Regions from separate parts of the Actinospineispora eucalypti genome, predicted to be linked through region 1. Evidence: predicted binding sites of a transcription regulator. Region 1 holds the regulator's gene; the other holds the start of a gene.
The links. Region 1 encodes HspR, which represses chaperone genes until heat shock. Its sites were predicted from a motif close to ANNTTGAGTNNNNNNNACTCAANNT; they were not measured.

Region 1 (5,756 bases):
CCATCAACCTGCCGTACATCACCGTCGACGCGGACAAGAACCCGCTGTTCCTGGACGAGACGCTGTCCCGGGCGGAGTTCCAGCGGATCACCTCCGACCTGCTGGACCGCACCCGCGCCCCGTTCAACCAGGTGATCAAGGATGCGGGCATCTCGGTCGGCCAGATCGACCACGTGGTGCTGGTCGGCGGGTCCACCCGGATGCCGGCGGTCACCGAGCTGGTCAAGGAGCTGACCGGCGGCAAGGAGCCGAACAAGGGCGTCAACCCGGACGAGGTCGTCGCGGTCGGCGCGGCGCTGCAGGCTGGCGTGCTGCGCGGCGAGGTCAAGGACGTTCTGCTGCTGGACGTCACCCCGCTGTCCCTGGGCATCGAGACCAAGGGCGGCGTGATGACCAAGCTGATCGAGCGCAACACCACCATCCCCACCAAGCGGAGCGAGATCTTCACCACCGCGGCGGACAACCAGCCCTCGGTGGAGATCCAGGTGTTCCAGGGTGAGCGGGACATCGCCGCCTACAACAAGAAGCTGGGCAGCTTCCAGCTGGCCGGGCTCCCGCCGGCCCCGCGCGGCGTGCCGCAGATCGAGGTGTCCTTCGACATCGACGCGAACGGCATCGTGAACGTGTCCGCCAAGGACCTGGGCACCGGCAACACCCAGCAGGTGACCATCACCGCCGGCTCCGCACTGTCCAAGGACGAGATCGACCGGATGATGCGCGACGCCGAGCAGCACGCCGCCGAGGACAAGCAGCGGCGGGAGGACGCCGAGGTGCGCAACCAGGCGGAGAGCCTGGTCTACCAGACGGAGAAGTTCGTCAAGGACAACGACGAGAAGCTGCCGTCCGAGGTGAAGGACTCGGTCAACTCCGCGATCGGCGAGGCCCAGGAGGCGCTGAAGGGCACCGACAACGGCGCCATCAAGGCGGCCATGGAGAAGCTGGCCACCGAGTCGCAGAAGCTCGGCGCGGCCCTCTACCCCGACCAGGGCGCCGAGGGTGCGGCGGCCGGCGGTGCGGCCGGCGGTGGTGCCGGTGCGGCCGGCGGAGCGGCCGGGGCCAGCGCGAACGCCGATGACGTGGTGGACGCGGAGATCGTCGACGAGGACGACAAGGACAACAAGAAGTGACTGATCGCCCAGCCGAGGCAGACGAGCAGCCGGAGCGGGTAGTGGTGCGTGATCGACGGCGAATTGATCCACTGACCGGTGAGGCCCGGGACCCGGGGGCGACCCCGGGCCCGGACGTCACCCCGGAGACGGCGGAGGCCGGCGGGACCGACCAGCCGGAACCCGAGCCGGACCCGGCGGACGCCAAGCTGGCCGAGCTGTCCAAGCAGCTCGACGAGCGGACCGCCGACCTGCAGCGGGTCACCGCCGAGTACGCCAACTACCGGCGCCGGACCGACCGGGACCGCGAGGCGGCGGCGGTGGCCACCAAGGCCAAGATCGCCGCCGACCTGCTCACCACCCTGGACGACATCGACCGGGCCGCCGCACACGGCGACCTGACCGGTGCTTTCAAGGCGGTGGCGGAGAAGCTGGTCGGGGCGCTGAACGGGCTCGGCCTGCAGGCGTTCGGCGCCGAGGGTGACCCGTTCGACCCGTCGGTGCACGAGGCGGTGCAGCACACCAGCACCGCCGAAGCGGGGGTAGCCACGGTCACCGTGGTGACCTCGGTGCTGCGCCGGGGCTACCAGATCGGCGACCGGGTGCTGCGCCCGGCGATGGTCGTGGTCACCGACCAGGCCGAGCGACCGGCGGACCCGGAACCGAGTGAGTAACAACGTGGAAGGAGGGGGCGCCCGATGACCGAGCGGGAGTGGATCGAGAAGGATTTCTACGCCGACCTGGGCGTCTCCTCCACCGCGTCCGCCGACGAGATCAAGAAGGCGTACCGGAAGCTGGCCCGTGACCTGCACCCGGACAAGAACCCGGGCAACGCCAACGCGGAGGCGCGGTTCAAGGCGGTGGGCGAGGCGTACAGCGTGCTCTCCAACCCGGAGAAGCGCGCGCAGTACGACGAGACCCGGCGGCTGTTCCGGTCCGGTGGTTTCGGTGGCGGCGGCGGATACGGCACGGGCGGGTACGGAGGAGCCGGCGGCGGGTTCTCCGCCGACTTCAACCTGGAGGACCTGCTCGGGCGCGCGGCCGGCGGCGGCGGCGGGGCACGGGCCGGCGCCGGCGGCAGTGGCGGGCTCGGCGACCTGTTCGGCGGGCTGTTCGGCGGAACCGGTCGCGCGGGGGCCCGGCCCGGAGCCCGGCAGGCCCAGCGCGGCGCGGACGTGCAGAGCGAGATCACGCTGGGCTTCGCGGACGCCGTGCGGGGCACCCAGGTGTCGCTGCGGCTGACCAGCCCGGCCCGCTGCGAGCGCTGCGGCGGCACCGGTTCGAAGCCGGGGAGCACGCCGCGCACCTGCCCGACCTGCGCCGGCGTCGGCCTGGTCACCCGGGAGCAGGGGGCGTTCGCGTTCTCCGAGCCGTGCCGGGACTGCCGGGGAACCGGTCGGATCATCGACGAACCGTGTCCCGAGTGCGGCGGTGAGGGCGTCAGCGCGCGCACCCGCACGCTGAACGTGCGCATCCCGGCCGGAGTGACCGACGGCAAGCGGATCCGGATCAAGGGACAGGGTGAACCGGGCCGGGGCGGCGCGCCGGCCGGGGACCTGTTCGTGCTGGTCCACGTGACCTCGGACCGCCTGTTCGGCCGGTCCGACGCGAACGCGGACGATCTCACGCTGAAGGTCCCGGTGACCTTCCCCGAGCTGGCGCTGGGCACGACGTTGACCGTGCCGACCCTGGACGGGAAGGTCTCGCTGAAGGTGCCGCCGGGCACCGCCAGCGGCCGCACCTTCCGGGTGCGCGGGCGGGGGGTGCAACGGCCCGACGGCAAGGCCGGTGACCTGCTGGTCACCGTGGAGGTCGCGGTGCCGAACCGGCTGGACGACCCGGCAACCGAGGCGCTGCGCGCCTACGCTGAGAGCACGAAGAACTTCGATCCGCGATCCGGGCTCTTCTGATACGGGTGATGACGATGAGCAGCGATGGTGTCGGTCCTGGCCCCGTCCCCGGCCTCCCCCCGGGCGCGGACTGGGACAGCCCGATCTTCGTGATCTCCGTGGCGGCCGAGCTGGCCGGCCTGCACGCGCAGACCCTGCGCGGCTACGACCGGCTCGGCCTGGTCCGCCCCGGCCGCAGCGCCGGCGGCGGCCGGCGCTACTCGGCCCGGGACATCGCACTGCTGCGCGAGGTGCAGCGACTCTCCCAGGACGAGGGCGTGAACCTGGCCGGAATCAAGCGGATCATCGACCTGGAGCGCACGGTCGACGAGCTGCGCGCCCAGATCCTCGAGCTGACCGAGGCCCTCGCCGACGCGCAGGCCGCCGCCGAGCAGGCCGCGGCCGCGATCCACGCCTCCTACCGCCGCGACCTGGTCCCGGTGCACAAGCAGACCGCCATCGCCATCTGGCGCCCCAAACCGAAGGCGTGAGCCCGCCCGGAGCGACCGGTCCGACCTCTATCTGCCACGGTGCACTGTTGATCACGGATACATGGTCAACATGACATGGTGGCCGTCTCGGGCGAGCGCAAGTGACCACCAGGTCATGGTGATCATGCGAAAGGGCCGCCGGAGCCGCAACGGCCGCCGAACGCAACGGGCCGAGCCCGAGCCGCGGCAGACCGCCAACGCCGCGCCGTCCAAGCAGTCCTCGAACCGGCACCGCGCCGAACCGGACGCTCAGTCCAGCAGGGCGTCCGGCCGCACGGAAGTGCCGGCGCCGGCCAGGTGAGCCGGCAGCACGCGGCCGAACAGCTGGCGGGTGCGGGCCACGCTGCCGATCACCCCGGGGCGTTCGGTGTAGGCCAGGATCGCGGTGTGCCGGGCCGCGCCGCCGAGCACCGGGCTGACCCGGTGCAGCGCGTACCGGCCCTGGAACAGCTGCAGGTCACCCGGGCGCAGGGTCAGGCGCCGGATCATCGACTTGCCGCCCCCGGTGAGCACCGCGCGCACACCGTCCAGGTTCTCCTCCGCCGAGGACCGGATGGCCGGGCAGTACTCGAACACGCCGCCGGCCTCCGGCTGCTGGGTGAGCAGGCTGACCGTGTACTCGTTGGTGTCGAAGTGCCACGGATGCTCCTGCCCCGGCCGCACCACGTTGAGCACCAGCCCGGCCAGCGGGTCGGCCAGCGGAAACACCGCGGGCAGCCCGAAGCAGTCGGCCACGAACCGGCGGAACTCGGGCAGCGCGTAGAGCCGGGCGATGACCGCGTCCGGCGGGATCCGGTCCCGGGGCACGAAGGCGTTCCCGCGCTCCATGGTGATCCGGCCCGGGTGCCCGGAGGGCAGCGGGGAGTCCAGCGGGAGGTTGTACGCGTTGACCGTCTCGGTCCGGTAGTACGCCTCGGGGGCCAGGGCGGCACCCTCCGCCCGGAGCGTGTCGATCAGCGCCGGCGCGATGAAGTCGGCAAGCACACAGCAGCCGTCGTCGCGCAGCGCGGTGCGCACGTGACAGACTGTAGCCCGCCATTCCACGCTGTCTGGCCGGGTCAATGGGTATCGGTCGGTGTTCAGCAGCACCAGCAACGTCCAGGATGAGGATGAGCAGCGAGCAGGATTCGACGCGCACATTTGACCATGAACACCAGCTGCCCCGGGTACCGCTGCCCAGCTTGGAGGACAACTGCGCGCGGTTCCTCGCCTGGTGCGCGCCGCTGCTCACACCGGAACAGCTGGCGGACACCGAGGCGGCCGTCGCCGAGTTCCAGGCTCCCGGCGGCCCCGGCCCCCGGCTGCACGCCGCGCTGGCCGAGTACGACGCGCGGCCGGACGTGCACAGCTGGCTGGACACCTTCTGGCCGTACCGCTACCTGGGCCGGCGGGACCGCATCGCGCTGAACGCGAACTTCTTCTTCCTGTTCCGCGACGAGCCCGGCGTCACCGGCCAGTTCGACCGGGCCGCCCGGCTGGTCACCGACGCGGTGGCCCTGAAGCTGCGGCTGGACGACGAGAAGGTCCCGGTGGTCACGCTGCGCGGGCAGCCGCAGACCATGGAGCAGTACAAGTACCTGTTCTCCACCACCCGGATCCCCGGCGCCGAGCAGGACACGGTCCGCGCGCCCTACTACGTCACGCGGCCCGGGCCGTCCACCGCGCGGCACATCCTGGTGTTCGCCGGCGGCCGGATGACCCGCCTGGACGTGGTCGCGCCCGACGGCCGTCCCTACGCCGAGGCGGAGATCGCCGCCGCGTTGCACAAGTTGACGCAGAGCGAGCGGGCCCCCGAGGAGCCGGTCGGCCAGCTCACCACCATGGCCCGCGCGGAGTGGGCGGCCCGCCGGGCCGAACTGCTCGCCCTCGACCCGGCCAACGCCGAGGCGCTGTACACGGTGCAGGACGCCCTGTTCTGCCTGTGCCTGGACGACCTGGCCCCGGACAGCGACCTGGCCGCCTGCGACCGGCTGCTGCACGGCGACTCCGCCAACCGGTGGTTCGACAAGGCGGTCACGCTGATCGTCTTTGCCGACGGCCGGGCCGGCATCAACATCGAGCACTGCGAGCTGGACGGCACCACGGTGCTGGCCTTCGTGGACACCATCCTGGGCGAGCGGCAGCCCGCGGCGGAAACGGCCGAGGGCGGCCCGACGTTCGGGCCGGTGGAGTTCGTGCTGGACGACGGGCTGCGCGAGGCGGTGCGCAAGGCGGCCGACTCGTTCGCCGCGTTCGCCGGCGACACCGTGTCGACGGTGCTGTCCTTCACC
Region 2 (5,756 bases), on a different contig from region 1:
TCACGGTCAGCCCCGCGTCACCGTCCATCGAGGTGGCCTCGATGAACAGCACGTCCCCGCCGGTGCCGGTGACCGCCAGCCCGGTGGCCACGCCCGGCACCGAGGTGCGCTCGGCCGACTCGGGGGTGAACCGGGGCCGGCCCAGGTAGCCGACCAACGCGTCGGCGTCCACCCGAACCGGCCGGGTAGCTGCCGAAGTGACCGAACCACCCTGCTGAAGTGACTGAATCGCCGGGGTGGGGGCGCTGGAATCGAGCTCCACGGCGACCTTGCGCAGGACCTTCGCCAGTGCCCGTTCCAGCTGGCGGACACCGGCCTCGCGGGTGTACTCGGCGGCGATCATGCCCAGTGCGACCTCGGAGAACTCCACGTCGGCCGGCTCCAGCCCGGCCCGCTCGACCTGCCGGGGCAGCAGGTGGTCGCGCGCGATGGCGACCTTCTCCGCCTCGGTGTAGCCGTCCAGCGTGACGATCTCCATCCGGTCGGCCAGCGGGCCGGGGATGGCCTCGAGCACGTTCGCGGTGGCCAGGAAGAGCACATCGGACAGGTCCAGGTCGACCTCCAGGTAGTGGTCCCGGAAGGTGTGGTTCTGGGCCGGGTCCAGCACCTCGAGCAGCGCCGCCGTGGGGTCGCCCCGGAAGTCGCTGCCGACCTTGTCGATCTCGTCCAGCAGCACGACCGGGTTCATGGCGCCGGCCTCCCGGATGGCCCGGACGATGCGCCCGGGCAGTGCGCCCACGTAGGTGCGCCGGTGACCTCGGATCTCCGCCTCGTCCCGCACGCCGCCCAGGGCGACCCGGACGAACTTGCGGCCCAGCGCCCGCGCGACCGACTCACCCAGTGAGGTCTTGCCCACACCGGGCGGACCGACCAGCGACAGCACCGCGCCGGAACCGCGCCCGCCCAGCCGTTCCATTCCGCGCCGCTCCCGCCGGGCCCGCACCGCGAGGAACTCCACCAGGCGTTCCTTCACGTCGTCCAGGCCGGCGTGGTCGGCGTCCAGCACGGCCCGCGCGCCGGTCAGGTCGTCGCTGTCGGAAGTGCGGACCGACCACGGCATGTCCAGCACGGTGTCCAGCCAGGTGCGGATCCAGCCCGACTCGGGCGACTGGTCGGAGGCCCGCTCCAGCTTGCCGACCTCGGTCAGCGCCGCCTTGCGCACGTGTTCCGGCAGGTCGGCGGCCTCCACCCGAGCCCGGTAGTCGTCGGAACCGTCCGGCTCCGACTCGCCGAGCTCCTTGCGGATCGCCGCCAGCTGCTGGCGGAGCAGGAACTCCCGCTGGGTCTTCTCCACGCCCTCCCGGACGTCGTCCGCGATCTTCTCCGACACGTCCTGCTCGGCGGTGTGCTCACGGGTCCAGGCGATCAGCCGCTCCAGCCGGGTGATCACGTTCACCTCGGCGAGCAGCTCGAGCTTGCGCTCGGTGGACAGCCAGCTGGACCAACCGGCGGTGTCGGCGAGCTGGCCGGGGTCGGTGATGGACTCCACCGAGTCGATCACCTGCCAGGCGTTGCGCCGCTGCAGCAGCGACACGATCAGGGACTTGTACTCGCGGGCCAGCTCGTCGGCGCGGCCGGGCGGGGCGACCACGTCGTCCAGCGGGGTGGCCTCCACCCACAGCGCCGCGCCCGGCCCGGGCACCCCGGAGCCGATCCTGGCCCGCCGCTCGCCGCGAACCACGGCGGCCGGTTCGCCGGTGGGCATCCGGCCGACCTGTTCGAGCACCGCGACGGTGCCCACCGCCGCGTAGTTTCCGTCCGGGCGCGGCACCAACAGCACCCGGCGTTCGGTGTTGGACTCCGCCTGCGCCGCATCGACCGCGGCCCGCGGCTCGGGCTGGTCGAGCCGGATCGGCACCACCATGCCGGGCAGCACGACCGAGTCGGTCAGTGGCAGTACCGGCAGCTTCAGCGTCTCAGTCATGCCGCTTGCAACGCTTACACCGTTGCAGTCATTCCGACGGGGCGCAGTTAAGTTGAGCCAGGTTCGCTCAGGGCGGAATCCGCCCTCAACCTGACAAACTCCTGCCGGTGAGCGACGCATTCCCGGCGGACCCGCAGCCGGCCCTGTGGCCGGCGTCCTGGCGCGCGGAGAACCGGGCCAACAAGATCGGCGTCACGCTCGCCTGCCTGGCGCTGGGGCTGGTCAGCGGCTACTTCGCGGTCGACGGCTACTACACGGGAGGAGCGGGCCTCGTGTATCCGGCGTGCGGGGCCGGCCTGTTCCTCTCCCTGGCCCTGCTGAGCTACGCGACCCAGGTGCGGGTGCGGACGCGCCGGGGGCGGTTCGCCCGGCTGGAGACCGACGAGGACGGCGACGGGCAACTGGTCATCCCGAACTCCCGGCTGGCGTTCCTCGCGGAGGTGAGCTGCTTCGCTACCCTCGGCCTGTTCGTCGGCACGCTCGTTTACGCGGCCGTTGCCCACCTGTCCGAAGAACCGACCATCCTGACCGGTATCGGGGCGCTGCTGATGCTGCTCGCCCTCAGCTGGGCCGTCGTCTGGTGGGTCCGCGGCCTGGTGGCGCTGGTGCTCGGCCGGTGGCGTCCGGGGTTCGTCCGGCTCTCGCCGGAGGTCGTGTACCTGTCCGGCGCCGGCTTCGAGGCGGCGTGCGCCTGGTCGGCGGTCCACGTGGTGAGCGCCGTCCAGCCCGAGCGCTCCCCGCTGATCGTCCTGGGCACCGACCCCGACGCCCGGGGAGAGGCGTGGTTCCACCGGATGCCCGTGGTGTTCTTCCCCCGGGTGTCCGACGAGCACCTGCTGCTGATCGACGGGAGCCGGCTGGCCGTGGACCCGGCGCGGCTGCTCCGGCTCATGCGGCGCTGCCACGACGACCCCTCGGCTCGCGAACAGTTGATCACCGAAGCCGCGCTGAACGAGCTACGGCGCTGAATCCTTACCTCCGGCCGCCCTGGACCTCGATCAGGCTGGGCCGCACGTCCACCAGGTAGACCAGCTCGGCGCACAGCGCGGCGATCCAGAAGAACGCGCCCTCGGCGTAAGGCCCTCGGCAGATGACCAGCAGGGCCAGCCCGATGCCGGTAATGGCCAGCCAGGCCGGCTTGGTGAGCTTCTCGGCGGCGGTGAAGGCATCCGGGCGGCAGGTCAAGGCGTGCACGAACGCCCAGCCCCCGACCGGGATGGCCAGCACCCAGATGGCGGTCAGGATGTAGGTGTCCAGCACACTCAGCAGCGCCACCGCACCAGAGTACGGGTTGCCGGACACACAGACGAACCGCGCCCCGGGGCGGGAGGTCCCGGGGCGCGGTTACGTTGGGTGACGCGGATTACTTGGCGGTACCGCCGTTGGTGGTCCGCTTGGCGGCGGCGCCGTTGCCACGCCGCGGCGCGGCCTTGGTGGCGGCCTTGGTCGCGGTGGTCTTGGTGGTCTCGGCGGCGGTCGCGCCGGCCTCCTCAACCTTCGCGGCGGCGGTCGAGCCGGCCTCCTCCACCTTGTCGGCGGCGTCGGCGCGAACCGCGGTCACCTTGGCGTCGGCGGTGGTGAACCGGTCGTGCACGTCGTCGACGACCTTGTCCACCTGCTTCTCGAACCGCTCGTTGACGTCGCTGATGCTGTCCAGCGTCTTGGCAACGCGGGGCTGCTTGCGGATGCGGTCCAGGGCGCCCTCGCCGCGCTCGGCCAGCTCGTCGTAGCGCTTGCGCAGCTCGTCGGCGTTGTAACGGGCGCGCTCGGCCTCGAACCGCTCGCGCAGCTCGGTGGGCAGGTCGGAAAGCTGCGACTGCAGCTTCTCCACCCGCTCGGTCACCACGCCGCGGCGCTCCTCGGCGTTCTTGCGGGCCTTGGACAGCGCGTCGTTGACCTTGTTGACACCCAGGTCGCCGGCGCCCAGCACGGCCAGCAGCGGGGTGCGGACCAGGTCGAAGCGCTCGGAGACGGCCTTGTTGGCCTGGGTACGGGCCTTGCGAACGTCGGCGGAGGTCGGAAGGGTCGGAGCCATCGTGATCACCTCTCTGGTGAGATCGTGGAGTTGTTCTGGTTTGAGTTGTCGGTCACGCGGTCGGCTTGCTGGTCGGCGACGCTGCCGAAGGTCTGGCCGGCGGTCGTGCTCGGCGCCTTGCCGGCGGAGTGCTCGTTCTCCAGCCGGAAGGACTGGTAGATGTCGAGCAGTACCTGCTTCTGCCGTTCGGACAGTTCGAGATCCGCGAGCACCGCGTCGGTCACCGCACTGGCCGGCCGTTGCTCGAGAATCCCCGCGCGGACGTAGAGCGCCTCGGCCGAGATGCGCAGCCCCCGGGCGATCTGCTGCAAAATCTCCGCCGAGGGCTTGCGAAGCCCCCGCTCGATCTGACTCAGGTACGGGTTGCTCACGCCGGCCAGCTTGGCCAGCTGTCGCAACGAGACCTGAGCACCTACCCGCTGCTGGCGGATGTACTCACCGATGTCCTCGACCGCTTGCCCGACGGCGTGGCCGACGTGCTCGACGGGGTTGGAATCGGACTTGCTCATTTACGCCCCCAGTGGGTTTCGATCTGGTGCTACCGACGGTAGACCATTGCGCTAGCTGTAGCAAGCACTCTGCTTGCGCAGGTTACGTGGCCCTCGCCACGTTTCCCCACGCCCCGCGAGTGCCGTGGGTACCGCCTCGCGGGGTGGTGGTGCGGGTCAGCCGAGGAGTTGGGAGAGGGTGTAGATGGCCAGGCCGGCCAGGGCGCCGACCACGGTGCCGTTGATCCGGATGTACTGGAGGTCGCGGCCCACCTGGAGCTCCACCTTGCGAGCGGTCTCCGGGCCGTCCCAGCGGTCCACCGTGTCGGTGATCAGTGTGGTGATCTCCGCCCGGTAGTGGCGCACCACATAGCCGGCCGCGTCCAGCAGCCAGCCGTCGAACTTGGCGCGGAACTCCGCGTCGGTGGCCAACCGCTCGCCCAGCGAGGCCAACCCCTGGGCGACCCGCCGGCGCAGCGCACTGGACGGGTCGGCGGCCGCGTCCAGCAACATGGTCTTGGCGGTGCCCCAGGCCTTGCCGATGAACCGCTGCACATCCGGGTGCTCGACCAACTGGTGCTTGATCGCCTCGGTGCGCTCGATGGTCGGCCGGTCGTGCTGCATGTCGTCGGCGAACTCGACCAGGAACTTGTCCACCGCCTTGCGCAGCGGGTGGTCGGGGTCGGTCTTCACCGCCCAGGAGAACTCCAGCACCTCGCGGAACACCTTGTCGGCCACCAGCTCGTCCACGAACCGGGGCGACCAGTTCGGCGCCTGGTCCGAGACCACCCGCATGACCAGGTCGTAGTTGCCCCGCACCCACTCGTAGGCCCGGTCGCAGACCAGGTCGACCATCCGGTGGTGGGCGCCGTCGGCCAGCACCCCGGACAGCACCTTGCCCAGCGGCGGCCCCCACTCGCGGTCCATCAGCTGCTTCACCAGCACCTGTTCGAGCACGTCCTGCACGTACTCGTCGCGCAGCACGGTGACCGCGCCCCGCACGGCGGTGGCCAGCTCGGCGGTGACCCGCTCGGCGTTCTCCGGCTCGGCCACCCAGGTGCCCAGCCGCCGGGGCAGCTCGGCGCGGCTCAGCTTGTCCCGCACCACGTCCTCGGCCAGGAAGTTGGCCCCGACGAAGTCACCGAGGCTGTCGCCGAGCAGGTCCTTCTTGGTCGGGATGATCGCGGTGTGCGGGATGGGCAGGCCCAGCGGGCGCCGGAACAGCGCGGTGACGGCGAACCAGTCGGCCAGCGCACCGACCATGCCGGCCTCGGCGGCGGCCTTGACGTAGCCCAGCCAACCCGGCCCG

Region 2: lon (endopeptidase La) is a predicted target of HspR. The motif match lies at 1,974-1,998, and genes of this name have one in related genera.

Annotation. Positions count from the first base shown of each region.
Region 1 is NZ_BAABJP010000043.1:153,167-158,922, reverse strand. Features, by position in the region: gene dnaK (molecular chaperone DnaK) at 1-1,127, shown strand, start outside; gene grpE (nucleotide exchange factor GrpE) at 1,124-1,780, shown strand; gene dnaJ (molecular chaperone DnaJ) at 1,805-3,016, shown strand; gene ABEB12_RS32365 (heat shock protein transcriptional repressor HspR) at 3,031-3,486, shown strand; gene ABEB12_RS32360 (HalD/BesD family halogenase) at 3,736-4,626, opposite strand; gene ABEB12_RS32355 (choline/carnitine O-acyltransferase) at 4,590-5,756, shown strand, end outside.
Region 2 is NZ_BAABJP010000010.1:90,454-96,209, reverse strand. Features, by position in the region: gene lon (endopeptidase La) at 1-1,924, opposite strand, end outside; gene ABEB12_RS14105 (hypothetical protein) at 2,032-2,892, shown strand; gene ABEB12_RS14100 (DUF2516 family protein) at 2,897-3,199, opposite strand; gene ABEB12_RS14095 (hypothetical protein) at 3,288-3,959, opposite strand; gene ABEB12_RS14090 (helix-turn-helix domain-containing protein) at 3,965-4,468, opposite strand; gene ABEB12_RS14085 (DUF445 family protein) at 4,625-5,756, opposite strand, start outside.